DNA from 3 places in the Streptomyces sp. NPDC005803 genome. Region 2 is predicted to be linked to each of the others. Evidence: riboswitches for the same ligand, from Rfam matches in the RefSeq annotation. Region 2 holds a riboswitch; each other region holds the start of a gene.
The links. A riboswitch is a leader RNA that binds a small molecule or an ion and turns the genes downstream of it on or off. The one in region 2 is predicted to bind cyclic di-AMP.
Positions count from the first base shown of each region.

Region 1 (4,362 bases), on a different contig from region 2:
ACTCGGACGCCGTGGGTCCCGACCTCTTCTCCCCCGCCGTACGGGCCGCGATGGCCGCGTACCAGCTGAAGTGAGCCCCGTATGGACCTGACGATCCTCTACCGCGGCCCGCTCGCCTCGTGCGACTACGACTGCCCGTACTGTCCGTTCGCCAAGCGGCGCGACAGCGGGGAGCAGCTGCGGGCCGACCGGGACGCGCTGGAGCGCTTCACCGCGTGGGCCGCGGAGCAGACCGACGACCGGATCTCGGTGCTGTTCACCCCGTGGGGCGAGGGGCTGGTCCGCTCCTGGTACCGCCGGGCGGTGGTCGAGCTGGCCCGGCTGCCGCACGTGCGCCGGGTGGCGATCCAGACGAACCTCAGCGGCCGTACGCGGTGGCTGGCGGAGGCGGGCGCCGAGTGCCGCGACAAGATCGCGCTCTGGTGCACGTACCACCCCGGCCAGACACCCTACGAGCGGTTCCTCGGCCGGTGCGGGGAGCTGGTCTCGCTGGGCGTCCGCCACAGCGTGGGTGTGGTCGGGCTCGACGGTCATCTCGCCGAGGCACGGCGGCTGCGGGCGGCCCTTCCCGAGGAGGTCTACCTCTGGGTCAACGCCGCCGAGGGCCACACCTATACGGACGAGGAGGCGGACCGGTGGACCCTGATCGACCCGCTGTTCCCGTACAGCCGCCACCCGCACCGCTCGGCGGGTCTGCCCTGCCGGACGGGTGAGTCGGTGATCTCGGTGGACGGTGACGGCACGGTGCGCCGCTGCCACTTCGTCCGCGCCGAGCTCGGCAATCTCTACGACGGCAGCTACCGCGCGGCCCTGGGCCCCCGGGCCTGTCCGCTCGCGGTCTGCGACTGCCACATCGGGTACGTGCACCTGGAGACGCTGCCGCTGTACGACGTCTTCGCCGGCGGGGTACTGGAACGCGTACCGGCCCTGCCGCTGTCCCCGGTCGCCGTGGCCGGCGCTCCGGGCGGCTGAGGACAGCGGGCTGCTCAGAGCGGCAGCAGGTCGGGCCGCTTGGCCTCCACGTGGTCCCCCGAGGACTCGCCGCGCAGCCGCCGTCCGATCCACGGGACCAGGTACTCGCGTGCCCAGTGGATGTCGTCGCGCCGTACTTCGAGCGTGCCGCGCTGTACCTGCGGCGGCCACTCCTGATCCGGGTCGGCGGGCACGTCGAGGCCGAGGACCTGGGCGGCGCGCAGCGCGACCCGGGTGTGTCCCTCGGGCGACAGGTGCAGCCGGTCGTTGTCCCACGCCCGCCTGTCCTGGACCGAGCGCAGGGACCAGAGGTCGAGGACCGGGCAGTCGTAGCGGTCGGCGATGGACCGGACATGGGCGGTATAGGTGGCGATCTTGCCGCGCAGATGGCGCAGCACGGGAACGTTGCGGGTGTCGAAGCCGGTGGTGACCATGACGGTGCCGACCGACCGGGTCAGGTCGGCGACCGCGCGCTCGAAGCGCTCGGCCACGTCGTCGGGGTCGGTGCCCGGCCGGATGATGTCGTTGCCGCCGGCGCAGAAGGTCACCAGATCCGGGGCGAGTTCCTTGGCGCGCGGCACCTGTTCCTCGACTATCTGGTCGAGGAGGCGTCCTCGTACGGCGAGATTGGCGTATCTGAAGTTCTCGTGCGCGGATCCTGCGCCGCCCGTCGTCGCCTCGGGGTCCGGGAGCTGGTCCGCGAGGAGTACCGCGAACCGGTCCGCCCAGCCGACGAAGGTTCCGCCCGGGCCGGGATCACCGACTCCCTCGGTGAAGCTGTCGCCGATCGCCGCGTACGACCCGATGACGCCCCGTCGGTTGATGACGCCCTGCTGGATGTTGTTCGAATCGTCTGCCACAAGGGCATATCCTGCACCGCCGAATGTGACCTACGCGACCGTAATACGGGGTTGACGGGTGGTGAGATAGACCACCCGGTCAGTTTTTGGTAAAGGGGGAATAAGAATGTCCGGCACCAGGGGACGCCCCCTGGTGCCGGACACATACGGCGGAGGGGCGGCGCGCCGCCGCGCACCGCCCCTCCGTGTATCGCTCAGCTCCCGGTCACCGGACCGGGACCGGTGTCACCTGGATCAGACGTAGATCCCGTGCGACGCCAGGTAGGCGATCGGGTCGATGTCCGAGCCGTACGCCGGGCCCGTGCGGACCTCGAAGTGGAGGTGCGGGCCGGTGGCGTTGCCGGTGGCGCCGGACAGGCCGACCTGCTGGCCCGCGGTCACGGTCTGGCCGGCCGAGACGGAGAGCGAGGACATGTGGCCGTACTGCGAGTAGTGGCCGTCGGCGTGCTTGATGACGACCTCGTTGCCGTAGGCGCCACCCCAGCCGGCGGTGACGACGGTGCCGGAGGTGATCGCCTTCACGCTCGTGCCGGTCGCGACGGGGAAGTCGATGCCGGTGTGGCTGCCGCTGGACCAGTTGGAGCCGGAGGCGCGGTAGGCGGTGGTGTGGTTGCCCGGGACCGGGTGGACGTAACCGGAGTCGTTGCTCTGGGCCGCCGGGGCCGAGGTCTCCTCGGACGCCGTGGCGTCGGAGGACGAGGAGGACGAGTCGGCGGCCGTGGAGGCCTTCGTCTCGGTCTTCTGGGCCGGGGCCTTCGACGGGGCCTTCGTCGAGGTGGAGGTGGTCGAGGCGTGGCCCCAGGCCTTGCCGCCGAGGGTCAGCTTCATACCCGGGAAGATCAGGCTCGGGTCGTCGCCGACGACCTTGCGGTTGTCCTGGTACAGCTTGTGCCAGCCGCCCTTGAGCTTGTGCTCGGCAGCGATCTTCGACAGGTAGTCGCCGGAGACGACGGTGTACGTCTCGGTACCGGCCTGCGTCTTCGCGACCTGCTTGGCCGGGGTGGCGTGCGTGGCGGCCGACTGCGAGGCGGCGGGGGCGGCCTGCTCCGCGGCGTTGGCGCCGGTGGCACCGAGCAGCGGAAGCGCGATCACGGCGCCGCCGGCGCTCGCGGCGACGACGCCGCGGGCGATGGTGCCGGCCTTGGGACGACGGTGCTTACCCGAGATGGGCATGAAGGTTTTCCTCTCCGGCGCCTGCGAGGTGAGCTGTCGGGTTCGGACTGGAGATGTCCGGTCGCGGCGGACGCGACTTCACCCCGAGCCGGCCGGATTCCCGGTCGGCGGCTTACCTGGTTCCCCCGCTCCTGCCACGCGGTGAGTGGGTGCGAATTCCGGGCGGCGGCAGGATTAGGCGGTCCGTCCGGATTGCAGCGAACGTAAGCGAGCCGGGACGGCGGAAACAAGCCACGAGTTCTCCGCGGGATTCCGCACCGGAAAGCCGGCGCGGAATTCCGGTCACACTCCGTGGATTACGGATCTTGGCTTTCCGCGCGGTGCTTGGAATACCCATCGGGCGCACCGCCACACACCGTCACGGATATGATCCCGCTCACGAGAAGGTGATCATCTCCCCTGCGATCAGGGCATGTTCGGATAAAAGGAGCTATTCGGACATGTCATGCCCGCCGCCCCTTCCGCATCGGCTCACCCACCGGACCGGCCCCCTCCCCGCCGGGCCCGCACACCCTTCGCGGGGCCCGAAGTGCGGGCGTGACCAAGATGATTGCCCGAGGAATCGATGTCGTATCGTCACGAGAGTGGTCCCGCGGGCGACACGCGCCGGCGGCAGAGCCTCCAGGAGTGACCGTGACGCAGCAGCTGCCGCAGACCCCGTCGACGGAACCCGAACTGGCGGGTGTCCGCAATTTCCGTGACGTGGGCGGGCTGCCCACCTCGGACGGCCGCCGGGTGCGGTACGGACGGCTCTACCGCAGTGGTCACCTGGCGCACGCCACGGCCGAGGACACCGCGTTCCTCGCCGGTCTCGGCCTCCACACGGTCTTCGACTTCCGCAACGTGGCCGACCACAAGCTGGACGGCCTGGACGTGGAGCTGCCGGGCGTGCGCAATGTGAGCATCCCGCTGAGCGACCCGGCGGACGGCGCGGAGTTCTGGCGGATGGTGCGCGACGGCGACATGGACGAACTGCGGTCGATCCTGGCCGACGGCAAGGGCTCCCGCCGCATGATCGCCTCCTACCGCCGGACCATCCTGGACCGCACGGCCGAGCACAGCCGGGTTCTGCACGCCCTGGCCGAGGACAGCGTGCCCGCCCTGATGCACTGCGCCGCCGGCAAGGACCGCGCGGGGCTCTCGATCGCGGTGTCCCTGCTCGCCGTCGGCGTCGAGCGCGAGGCCATCGAGGCCGACTACCTCAAGTCGAACGACGCGCACCGCCGCTACAGGATCCGCCGCAGCGACACCTCCCCCGCCGGAATGTCGCCCGAGGTGATGGAGCTGCTCAATCCGCTCTTCGGCGCCCACCCCGACTACCTGGCCGCCGCCTTCGCCACCATCGACGAGACCTGGG
Region 1 is NZ_JBEXXO010000021.1:171,427-175,788, forward strand. Features, by position in the region: gene ABZ454_RS27705 (STM4012 family radical SAM protein) at 1-74, shown strand, start outside; gene ABZ454_RS27710 (STM4011 family radical SAM protein) at 82-972, shown strand; gene ABZ454_RS27715 (SGNH/GDSL hydrolase family protein) at 987-1,832, opposite strand; gene ABZ454_RS27720 (LysM peptidoglycan-binding domain-containing M23 family metallopeptidase) at 2,067-3,005, opposite strand; cyclic di-AMP (ydaO/yuaA leader) riboswitch at 3,011-3,163, opposite strand; gene ABZ454_RS27725 (tyrosine-protein phosphatase) at 3,639-4,362, shown strand, end outside.
Region 1: linked by a shared signal. The riboswitch ahead of ABZ454_RS27720 (LysM peptidoglycan-binding domain-containing M23 family metallopeptidase) and the one ahead of ABZ454_RS32100 (M23 family metallopeptidase) in region 2 are both predicted to bind cyclic di-AMP.

Region 2 (4,362 bases):
GTCTCAGACCGTCAGGCCCCGGGCGCGCAGCCAGGTCATCGGGTCGACGCCGGTGCCGTCCGCGGTGTGGACCTCCAGGTGGAGGTGCGGACCGGTCACGTTGCCGGTCGCGCCGACGCGTCCGATGGTGTCACCCGTCGTGACCTTCTGGCCGACGCTGACGTCGATCGAGGACTGGTGGCAGAACCACACCTCCGTGCCGTCCTCCAGCTCCAGGACCGTGCGGTAGCCGTAAGAGCCGGAGTATCCGGCCGACTTGACCGTGCCGGTGTGGACGGCCTTGATCGGGGTACCGGTAGGCGCGGCGAAGTCGAGGCCCGTGTGGAAGCCGGAGGACCACATCGATCCGGCCTCACCGAAGGTCGAGGTGATCGTGTACGAGGAGGTGGGAATGGCGTAGCTGGCGGCGAGCTTGGCGAGGCGCAGGGCCTCCGCCTTCTTCTTCGCCTCTTCCGCGGCCTTCTTCTTCTCCGCGGCGATCTTCGCCTCGGCGGCGTCCTGCTGCTTCTTCGCCTCGGCGGCGGCCTTCTCCGCAGCGGCCTTCTCGGCGGCCGCCTTGACCTCGGCGTCGGCGGCGTCCTGCTGCTGCTCGGCCTGCTGGAGGATGCGGGCGCGCAGCGCCTCACCCGCGTCGGTGGTGCCCTGCTCGGCCTCGGCGGTGGTGATGCCGGCGCTCGTCAGCGGGGCGGAAGCGGTCGCGGCCTCGTCCGCCTCGGACCCGCTCGAGAAGAGTGCGCCGACGCCCGGAAGGGACTTGGCGTCGGGGAGATTGTCCGCGATGGAATCGGGAAGAGAGATGGAGACCGGCGGCTTGCTCTGGGCGGTGGCCATGCCACCCGCACCGACGGCCGCGATGACGCCGACGCCGAGGACGGTGGAGCTGCGGGCCAGACCATTGCGCTGCTTGGCGACGCGGTGCTTGCCGCGGACGGGGCGGACGGACTCCTCGGTGGGATTCCATTCCTCCCAGGTCCGGTCGGGCCCGGCCGCATCGGCGCGGAAGTCGTTTCCGAAGTCGCTGCCCCGATCGGTCCCGTAGTCGGTCGCGTAGTCGGCCCCGCACTCCGTGAGAGCGGTGGCGGGCCGGGTCGCGAAGTCATCGCCGTACTCGGACCCGAACCGTGAGGGAGCTTCGGGGGCAGGCTTGTTGGACGCCACGGGGGCGCACTCCTTTCCTTCCTTCTCGCCTACCGGGTTAGCTGACGGGTTCGGAGCAGGAAGGTCTCCTACGGGTACCTCTGCCTCGTCACAGGACAGAGTTGCCCGATTCACCCCATGTAGGTGGTTCCCCGGTTCCCTTGCGGAATTCGGCGCTCGCGCACGGTGCCGCCACTGACGGCGGCTGGGACAACCGCGCTGCGTTATCGAACGTTAATAGACACCAGGGTCCGAATCCAAGCTGTTCCCACTGATCGTTCACGTCTTTGGCCTGGACTTTACGGGACACAACCGGGTGGAATCGGACGAGTTGATCGCCCCTCAGGCGTCACCCGTTTTCTGACGTTGTGTCAAATGTTATGCGGAGCGGTGTCCTTCGGTCACGGACGGTGGCATCGTGGACAACCGCTCCCACCCCGCCGGTCACCGCGGGGCTCAGGCCGGGCCGCCGCCGCCCAAGCCCACGATCTTCACGGTCCTGCGCCGGACGGGCTGGCCCTCGGCGGGCCGCGCGACCGCGAGCAGCGCCATGTCGTCCGTCGACTCGCCGCCCGTGTGCAGCCGCACGTCGTCGGTCAGCGCGGACAGCAGCTCCTCGGGCCCCGGGAAGATCCGCCCCCGCAGCCGCTCGGCGGGGTCGTAGAAGACGCCTTCGGCGTTACGGGCTTCGGAGAGGCCGTCCGTATAAAGGAGGAGCGTCGCGCCGGCCGGCAGGTCCCACTCGTCCGCCCGGTCCGGCCACACCCCCAGGTCCATCCCCAGCGGGAGCGCGGGCACCGACGGGCCGAGCACCTCCAGTGCCCCGTCCGTGTGCAGCAGCAGCGGCTCGGGGTGACCGCGGTTGACGATCCGCACCCGGTCCGCACCCGGCGGGATCTCCACGAGCACGGCGGTGATGAAGCCCTCGACCGCGTCGAGGCCGCCGCGCCGGCTCGACTCCCGCGCCAGCGCACGCTCCAGCCGCCCCGCCACCCCCTCCAGCGTCTCCTCGTCCTCGGCCACCTCCCGGAAGGCACCGATGATCACCGCGACCGCCTCCACGGCGTCCAGCCCCTTGCCGCGCACGTCCCCGACCACCAGCCGCACCCCCTGCGGGGTGTCCGTCACCGAGAACAGGTCGCCGCCGACGAACTCGTCCGCCTGCGCCGCCTCGTACCTCGCGGCCACGCTCAGCCCGCCGATCCGGTCGGACGGCGTCGGCAGCACCGCCCGCATGGCCGTCTCCGCGATGACGCGGGCCGAGGCCAGCTGCTCGTTGCCGCGCCGCACGACCCCGTTGATCACGACGGCGAGGACGGAGACGGTGAGGACCGTGAGCAGTTCGATGGAGGGCACGACCTGGAAGAGGGTGCCGCTGTAGAGCCGGAGCGCGGCGACCGCCAGCAGCGCCGCGACACCGGTACGGACCGTGCTGGCCAGTGAGAAGAACGGCGCGGCGATCAGCGGAGCCGCCGCGAACAACGGGACGGCCGTGAAGGAGGGCGGGCTGGCGGCATCGAACAGCACGCCCCCGGCGATCATCAGCGCAGGCAGCGCCCGGACGAACCGGCGGGTCCGCACACCCCCGGCACGCCTCCGCCGCCGCTCCTCCCGCTTCCCCACCTTTTGTTCTCCTACCCCGTGCATCCACGGCCGCGGACGGTACCGCGCACCACCCTCCAGGCTTCCCGCAACGGGGTCGCGGGGCGACTCGTCATCGGCCAATGGGGGGACGTACGCGGCATGCGGCTCACGCCGGGCGACCCGGCGGGCCGACGGCGCACACACGACTCAGGCCCGGCACGCTGCATGCGTGCCGGGCCTGAACCTTCAGTAGCGGGGACAGGATTTGAACCTGCGACCTCTGGGTTATGAGCCCAGCGAGCTACCGAGCTGCTCCACCCCGCGTCGGTGAACACAACTCTACGGCATGTTCGACGCACTCATGACCACCCGGCGCGCACGCCCACGCGACCGGCACCCGCAGCGGCCCGCCGACCGGCCCCGCGTCCCGCGCCACCCGCACCCGGAGCGGCCCGCCGACCGGCCCCGCGTCCGCGCACCTGTCCAGGTCAGTCCGGTGCCCGCCCTCCGCGTCCACCACCCCTCAACCGCCGCTGACCGGCCGGGGATCGGCGTCAGCGGGCCCGAACAAACCGACACAGCAGCCCCGTTGGGGCCCAGAGACATCACCGCCTCCTCGGGCGATCTCCCCCGAGCCCTCAAAGTGGCGAAAACGAGAAGGTGTTGCAAGGAACACGTGTTCTGCCGCAAGGTAACTGCTGCATCCCCCGGATCGGCGGGCTGCCCGGGCGAGCCGGTCCCGGAGCGCGCATGTCGCCGCGCCCCGCGAGCCGCTCCCGGTCTCTCATCGCAGCCTGTCTGGAGGGCCCTCGACGATGACCGCACCGCTCACCCCCGCCCCTGCCCCCGCCCCGGCCACCCCGGCCACCCCGCCCTCCCCCGTACGCGGCGCCGTCATCAGCGGTCTCATCGGCGGCCTGATGGGCGCGGTGATGAGTGCGGCGGTGAACTACGTGGCCATCGGTCTGCCGGACAGCGAATCGGTCAACGCGGCCAACCACGCGGTATCGGGCCTGATCAGCGGGTTCATCGCGGGCTTCATAGGCATCCTGGCGCACAGCCGCAAGACCTCGCAGGCCGCACGCGCGGCCCAGGCGGCGACCACGCCCGCTTCCACGGTCCCGCGGCCGGCCGACCCCGAGCCCACGGAGCGCTCCGCCGACGCGGCCGCCGCCACCCCCGTACCGGAGAAGTAGCCACCTCACTCCACGCCGCACCGGTCCGCACCCCGCGCGCCCGCCCGTTCCCCTCCCCCCCCCCCGGCGGAACAAGGGAAACTCCAACGGGCGCATGCAGGAATGCGGTGATATGACTTATTTCAGATTCAGTCATATCGACGCAGACCCAGTCATTCGACGCGGCGCCAGGAGTGGACCGATGGACGACTATCCCCTGCTCAACCTGTTCTGGACCATGCTCTGGTTCTTCCTCTGGGTCATGTGGCTCTTCCTGCTGTTCCGGGTCATCACGGACATCTTCCGCAGTGACGACCTCAACGGCTGGGCCAAGGCGGGCTGGCTGATCCTGGCCCTGGTACTGCCGTACCTCGGCGTCCTCGTCTACGTGATCGCGCGCGGCAGAACCATGGGCCAGCGCGACATCAAGGACGCGAAGGAACGTGACGCGGCCTTCAAGGCGTAC
Region 2 is NZ_JBEXXO010000029.1:73,448-77,809, reverse strand. Features, by position in the region: gene ABZ454_RS32100 (M23 family metallopeptidase) at 4-1,158, opposite strand; cyclic di-AMP (ydaO/yuaA leader) riboswitch at 1,170-1,323, opposite strand; gene ABZ454_RS32095 (PP2C family protein-serine/threonine phosphatase) at 1,594-2,760, opposite strand; tRNA gene ABZ454_RS32090 (tRNA-Met) at 2,972-3,045, opposite strand; gene ABZ454_RS32085 (hypothetical protein) at 3,537-3,917, shown strand; gene ABZ454_RS32080 (SHOCT domain-containing protein) at 4,099-4,362, shown strand, end outside.

Region 3 (4,362 bases), on a different contig from region 2:
CGGACGCGGCGGCGGATCCCCACTGCGGCTCGTCCTGGCCGGATCGGCGCTCGGCGCCACCTTCCACGGCCTCACCTCGTACGTCCTGCTGGGTACGCAGTCGACCTTCGACACCTACCGCTACTGGACGATCGGCTCGCTCGCCGGCATCGAGACCTCCGACCTGCTGCCCCTCCTGCCCCTGATCGCGGTGGGCCTGCTCACCGCGCTCGGCTGCGCCCGCCCGCTCGCGGCGCTCGGGCTCGGGGACGACGGCGCCCGCTCCCTGGGCCACCATCCCGGCCGGATCCGGCTCGTCGTCGCCGGGGCCGTCTCGCTGCTCGCCGGATGCGCCGTCGCCGTGGCCGGACCCATCGCCTTCCTCGGGCTGTTCGCGCCCTATGCGGCCCGGGCCCTGGCCGGAGCGCGGATGACCGCCGGGATCGTCCTCTCCGCCCTGATCGCGGCCGACATCATGATCGTCGCGGACATCCTCGCGCGGGTCGTCATCCGGCCCTGGGAGACCCCGGTCAGCGTGCTGCTCGCCTTCGTCGGCGGCCCCCTGCTCGTGTGGATCGCCCGCTCGTCCCGGCTGTCCACCGCGGGAGTCCCGGCATGACGGACGTGACCCCGCCCGACAGCGTCGTGCTCCGCACCGGAACACTGTCATGGCTCCTCCCGAGGCGCAGCGCGCTCACCGCCGCACTCCTCCTTCCGCTGCTGGCGCTCCTCATCACCGTGGCGGTGATGGCGAGTTCGACCGGAATGAGCCTGTCGCAGACGCTCTCGGGGCTGCTGGGAACAGGTGACGCCGGCACCGTCATGATCGTGCGTGACTTCCGGCTGCCCCGCATAGTCGTCGGCCTCCTGGTCGGCGCGGCGCTCGGCATCGCGGGCTGTCTCACCCAGACCCTGGCCGGCAACCGGCTCGCCACGCCCGACCTGGTCGGCGTCAACGAGGGCGCCACCGCTGCCGTGGTCGCCACCGCCGCGGGGTCAGCCACCGGCATGGTCGGCAACTGGTGGCTCGGGCCGCTCGGCGCGGTGGCCGCCGCGGTCCTGGTCGTCCTGTGCGCCGGAGGAGCGGGCACCGCCGGCTACCGGCTGCTGGTGGCCGGGATCGGCGTCTCCACCTTCCTCGGCGCGGTGAGCGACCTGATCATGTCGCGCGAGAACGACAACACGGCGGGCGGCGTGTTCCTCTGGGCCGTCGGCAGCCTCAACGGGCGCGACTGGGACGCCGGCCTGCCGCTTGCGGTGGCCCTGCTGTTCCTCGTCCCGCTCTCGCTGGCGGCCGGGCACCGCCTCCAACTACTGCGTTTCGGCGACGAAGTGGCGAGCTCGCTCGGAGTCGACCTGCGGCGGGTACGCGCCGTCGCGCTCGTGCTCGCGGTGCTGCTGGCCGGCACGGCGGTCGGGGCCGGCGGGCCCATCGCCTTCGTGGCACTGGCGGCGCCGGTCCTCGCCCAGCGGCTGACCGGCCCCACCCGCGTGCCGGTCACCGGCTCGGCGCTGACCGGAGCCGCGCTGATCGCCGCGGCCGATGCGATCGGACGCGTCGCCGCTCCGGTCGAACTGCCCGTCGGGGTCGTCACCAGCGTCCTCGGCGGCCCCTTCCTCCTCTGGGTACTGCTGCGGCCCGACCGGGCCGCCGGAAAGGCGTGAGCCGCACATGACCGAGCATCCGACCCGTCCGCAGGCGGGCCTCGACGTCCGCGGCCTGTGCGCCGGGTACCCGGGCCGCCCCGTCGTCGAGAACGTCGACCTCACCGTCCCCGCGGGACAGGTCGTCGCGATCGTCGGCCCCAACGGCTGCGGGAAGTCGACCCTGCTACGGACCGTCGCCCGCCTCCACCGGCCCGACTCCGGCACGGTCCTGGTCGGCGGGACGAACCTCTGGGAGACCGGCCGGCGCCGCGCCGCCCACCACGTCGCCCTGCTGCCGCAGGCGCCGCGCGCCCCCGAGGCGGTCACCGTGGCGGGTCTGGTGCGCTACGGGCGCAGCCCGCACCAGGGGCTGCTGCGCCAGTGGTCGCGCGAGGACGAGCGGGCGGTACGCGACGCGCTCGACGCCACCGGCACCACCGCACTGGCCGGCGAGCGCGTCGACCGGCTTTCGGGCGGCCAGCGCCAGCGCTGCTGGCTCGCGATGGTCCTCGCCCAGGAGACCCCGGTCGTCCTGCTCGACGAACCGACCAGCGCCCTCGACCTCGGTCATGCCGTCGAGGTCCTGGAACTGGTCCGCGAGGTCGCGGCCACCGGCCGCACCGTCCTCATGGTCCAGCACGACCTCGCCGCCGCGGCCCGCTACGCCGACCTGCTCGTCGCCATGAAGGGCGGCCGCGTCATCGCCCGGGGCGCTCCCCGCGAGACGGTCGACCAGGCCCTGGTGAGGGAGCTCTACGCGCTCGACGCGGACATACTCACCGCCCCCGGCGACGGCTCACCGGTCGTGGTGCCGCGCAGCCGGACCGCGGTGGCCGCGCAGCCCACCCCGTAATGTCTCTATTCACCCATTATTCCGATCAGTCACCTATGCCCTATAAGGCCCCCTTTATATAGGGCATAGGTGGCGAATATCCATTAAAACAGCCTTCTCGGGCGCAGTGGTCAGCGTCACGTTTCCGTCCGCCGACGCGGAAGCGGAAGCTTCGGTTCCCTGTCGCCCCAAGAAAGTTGACCCTCTCCCGTGTGGCCGGTGTCACGCCTTTCCTTTTATTGATCTTGCAAATCAATTGTGATCACGAATTCCCGGCTTGTTTCGCCCGGCCTTTCTCGCTTACGGTCACGGTCAATCCGGATGGAACGCCGAATCCTGCCGCCGTCCGGTAACCCGACCACTTATGTGCGGCAGGAGCGGGGGACCCAGGTTTGCCGCCGGTCCGGAAATCCGGAGCGGCTAGGGGTGAAGTCGCCATGTGCGGCCGGACATCTCCAGTCCGAACCCGACAGCTCACCTCGCAGGCGGCGGAGAGGAAAAGCGCCATGTCCATCAAGGGCCAGCACCGTCGTTCCAAGTCCACCCTGACCCGCGGTTTCATCGCCGTGAGCGCGGGCGGAGCCGTTCTCGCGCTCCCCCTGATCGCTGCCGGATCGGCGTCCGCCGCGCCGGCGCAGTCGGTCGTCGCCGGAAAGACCTCGGTCTCGACTTCCGTTGCCGGCAAGGAAACCGCCGTCCGCAAGGCCGAGTCCACCACCTATTCCGTGGTCTCCGGTGATTCGCTTTCCAAGATCGCCCGCGGGCATTCCCTCAGTGGCGGCTGGGAGCGGCTGTACAAGGACAACCGGAGTGCGGTCGGCAGCAACCCCGACCTGATTCACCCGGGCCTGAAGCTGACCATCGGCGCCAAGTCCACGGCCGCTGCCACGAAGAGCGCCTTCAAGGCGGAGAACACCTCGGGCAGCGCCTCGCAGCCGTCGGCCGACCGCTCCGAGAGCGCCGACCGCGCCGACCGTTCCGAGCGGACGGTCACGCCCGTCGTCGAGGAGACCGCCGCCGCGACGCCCGTCGCGGTGGAGACCGCCGCGACCACCCCCGCGCAGAGCGCGACGGCGTACACCGACGACCTCGACGGCTGGATCAAGGAGTCCCTCGCCGTCATGGCCGAGAACGGCATCCCCGGCAGCTACGACGGCATCTACCGCAACGTCATCCGTGAGTCCTCGGGCAACCCGCAGGTCGTCAACAACTGGGACTCGAACGCCGTCGCCGGCACCCCGTCCAAGGGCCTCCTGCAGGTCATCCAGCCCACGTTCGACGCGTTCCACGTGCCCGGCACCTCGCTGGACATCCTGGACCCCGTCGCCAACATCACCGCCGCGTGCAACTACGCCGCTGCCACGTACGGCTCGATCGACAACGTCTTCGGGGCCTACTGATCCACCGCGGTTCGGTCCCCGGGCCGAGTCGTGACAGGGGTGGAAGGGAGCTGAACCGCTCCCTTCCACCCCTTTTGCCGTGCCGCGCGACCCCTGTGCCGCGGGGCCGGTCATCCACCCGACCCGGCAGGCGGGCGCCGGTACCCCGCGGCGCGTGATCACCCCCGGGCCCCTCCCAACCCGGTGCGCGATGCCCCTAGGAACCTTTCATCCCGCGCGCTACCCTCCGCCGCATGATTTCCACGGTGGTCTGGGGTACCGGCAATGTCGGCCGCGCGGCCATCCGCGCGGTCGACGCCCATCCGGCGCTGCGACTCGCCCACGTACTCGTCCACGATCCCGGCAAGGTGGGCCGCGACGCGGGCGCCCTCGCCGGGCTGGACCGTGATCTCGGCGTCGCCGCGACCGACGACATCGACGCGGTGCTGGCCGCCGCTCCCCGCGCCGTCGTGTACGCGGCCTCCGGCGACATCCGCCCCGACGAGGCGCTGAGCGACGTCATCA
Region 3 is NZ_JBEXXO010000022.1:73,043-77,404, forward strand. Features, by position in the region: gene ABZ454_RS28010 (iron ABC transporter permease) at 1-598, shown strand, start outside; gene ABZ454_RS28015 (iron ABC transporter permease) at 595-1,644, shown strand; gene ABZ454_RS28020 (ABC transporter ATP-binding protein) at 1,652-2,479, shown strand; cyclic di-AMP (ydaO/yuaA leader) riboswitch at 2,776-2,959, shown strand; gene ABZ454_RS28025 (transglycosylase SLT domain-containing protein) at 2,965-3,858, shown strand; gene ABZ454_RS28030 (dihydrodipicolinate reductase) at 4,092-4,362, shown strand, end outside.
Region 3: linked by a shared signal. The riboswitch ahead of ABZ454_RS28025 (transglycosylase SLT domain-containing protein) and the one ahead of ABZ454_RS32100 (M23 family metallopeptidase) in region 2 are both predicted to bind cyclic di-AMP.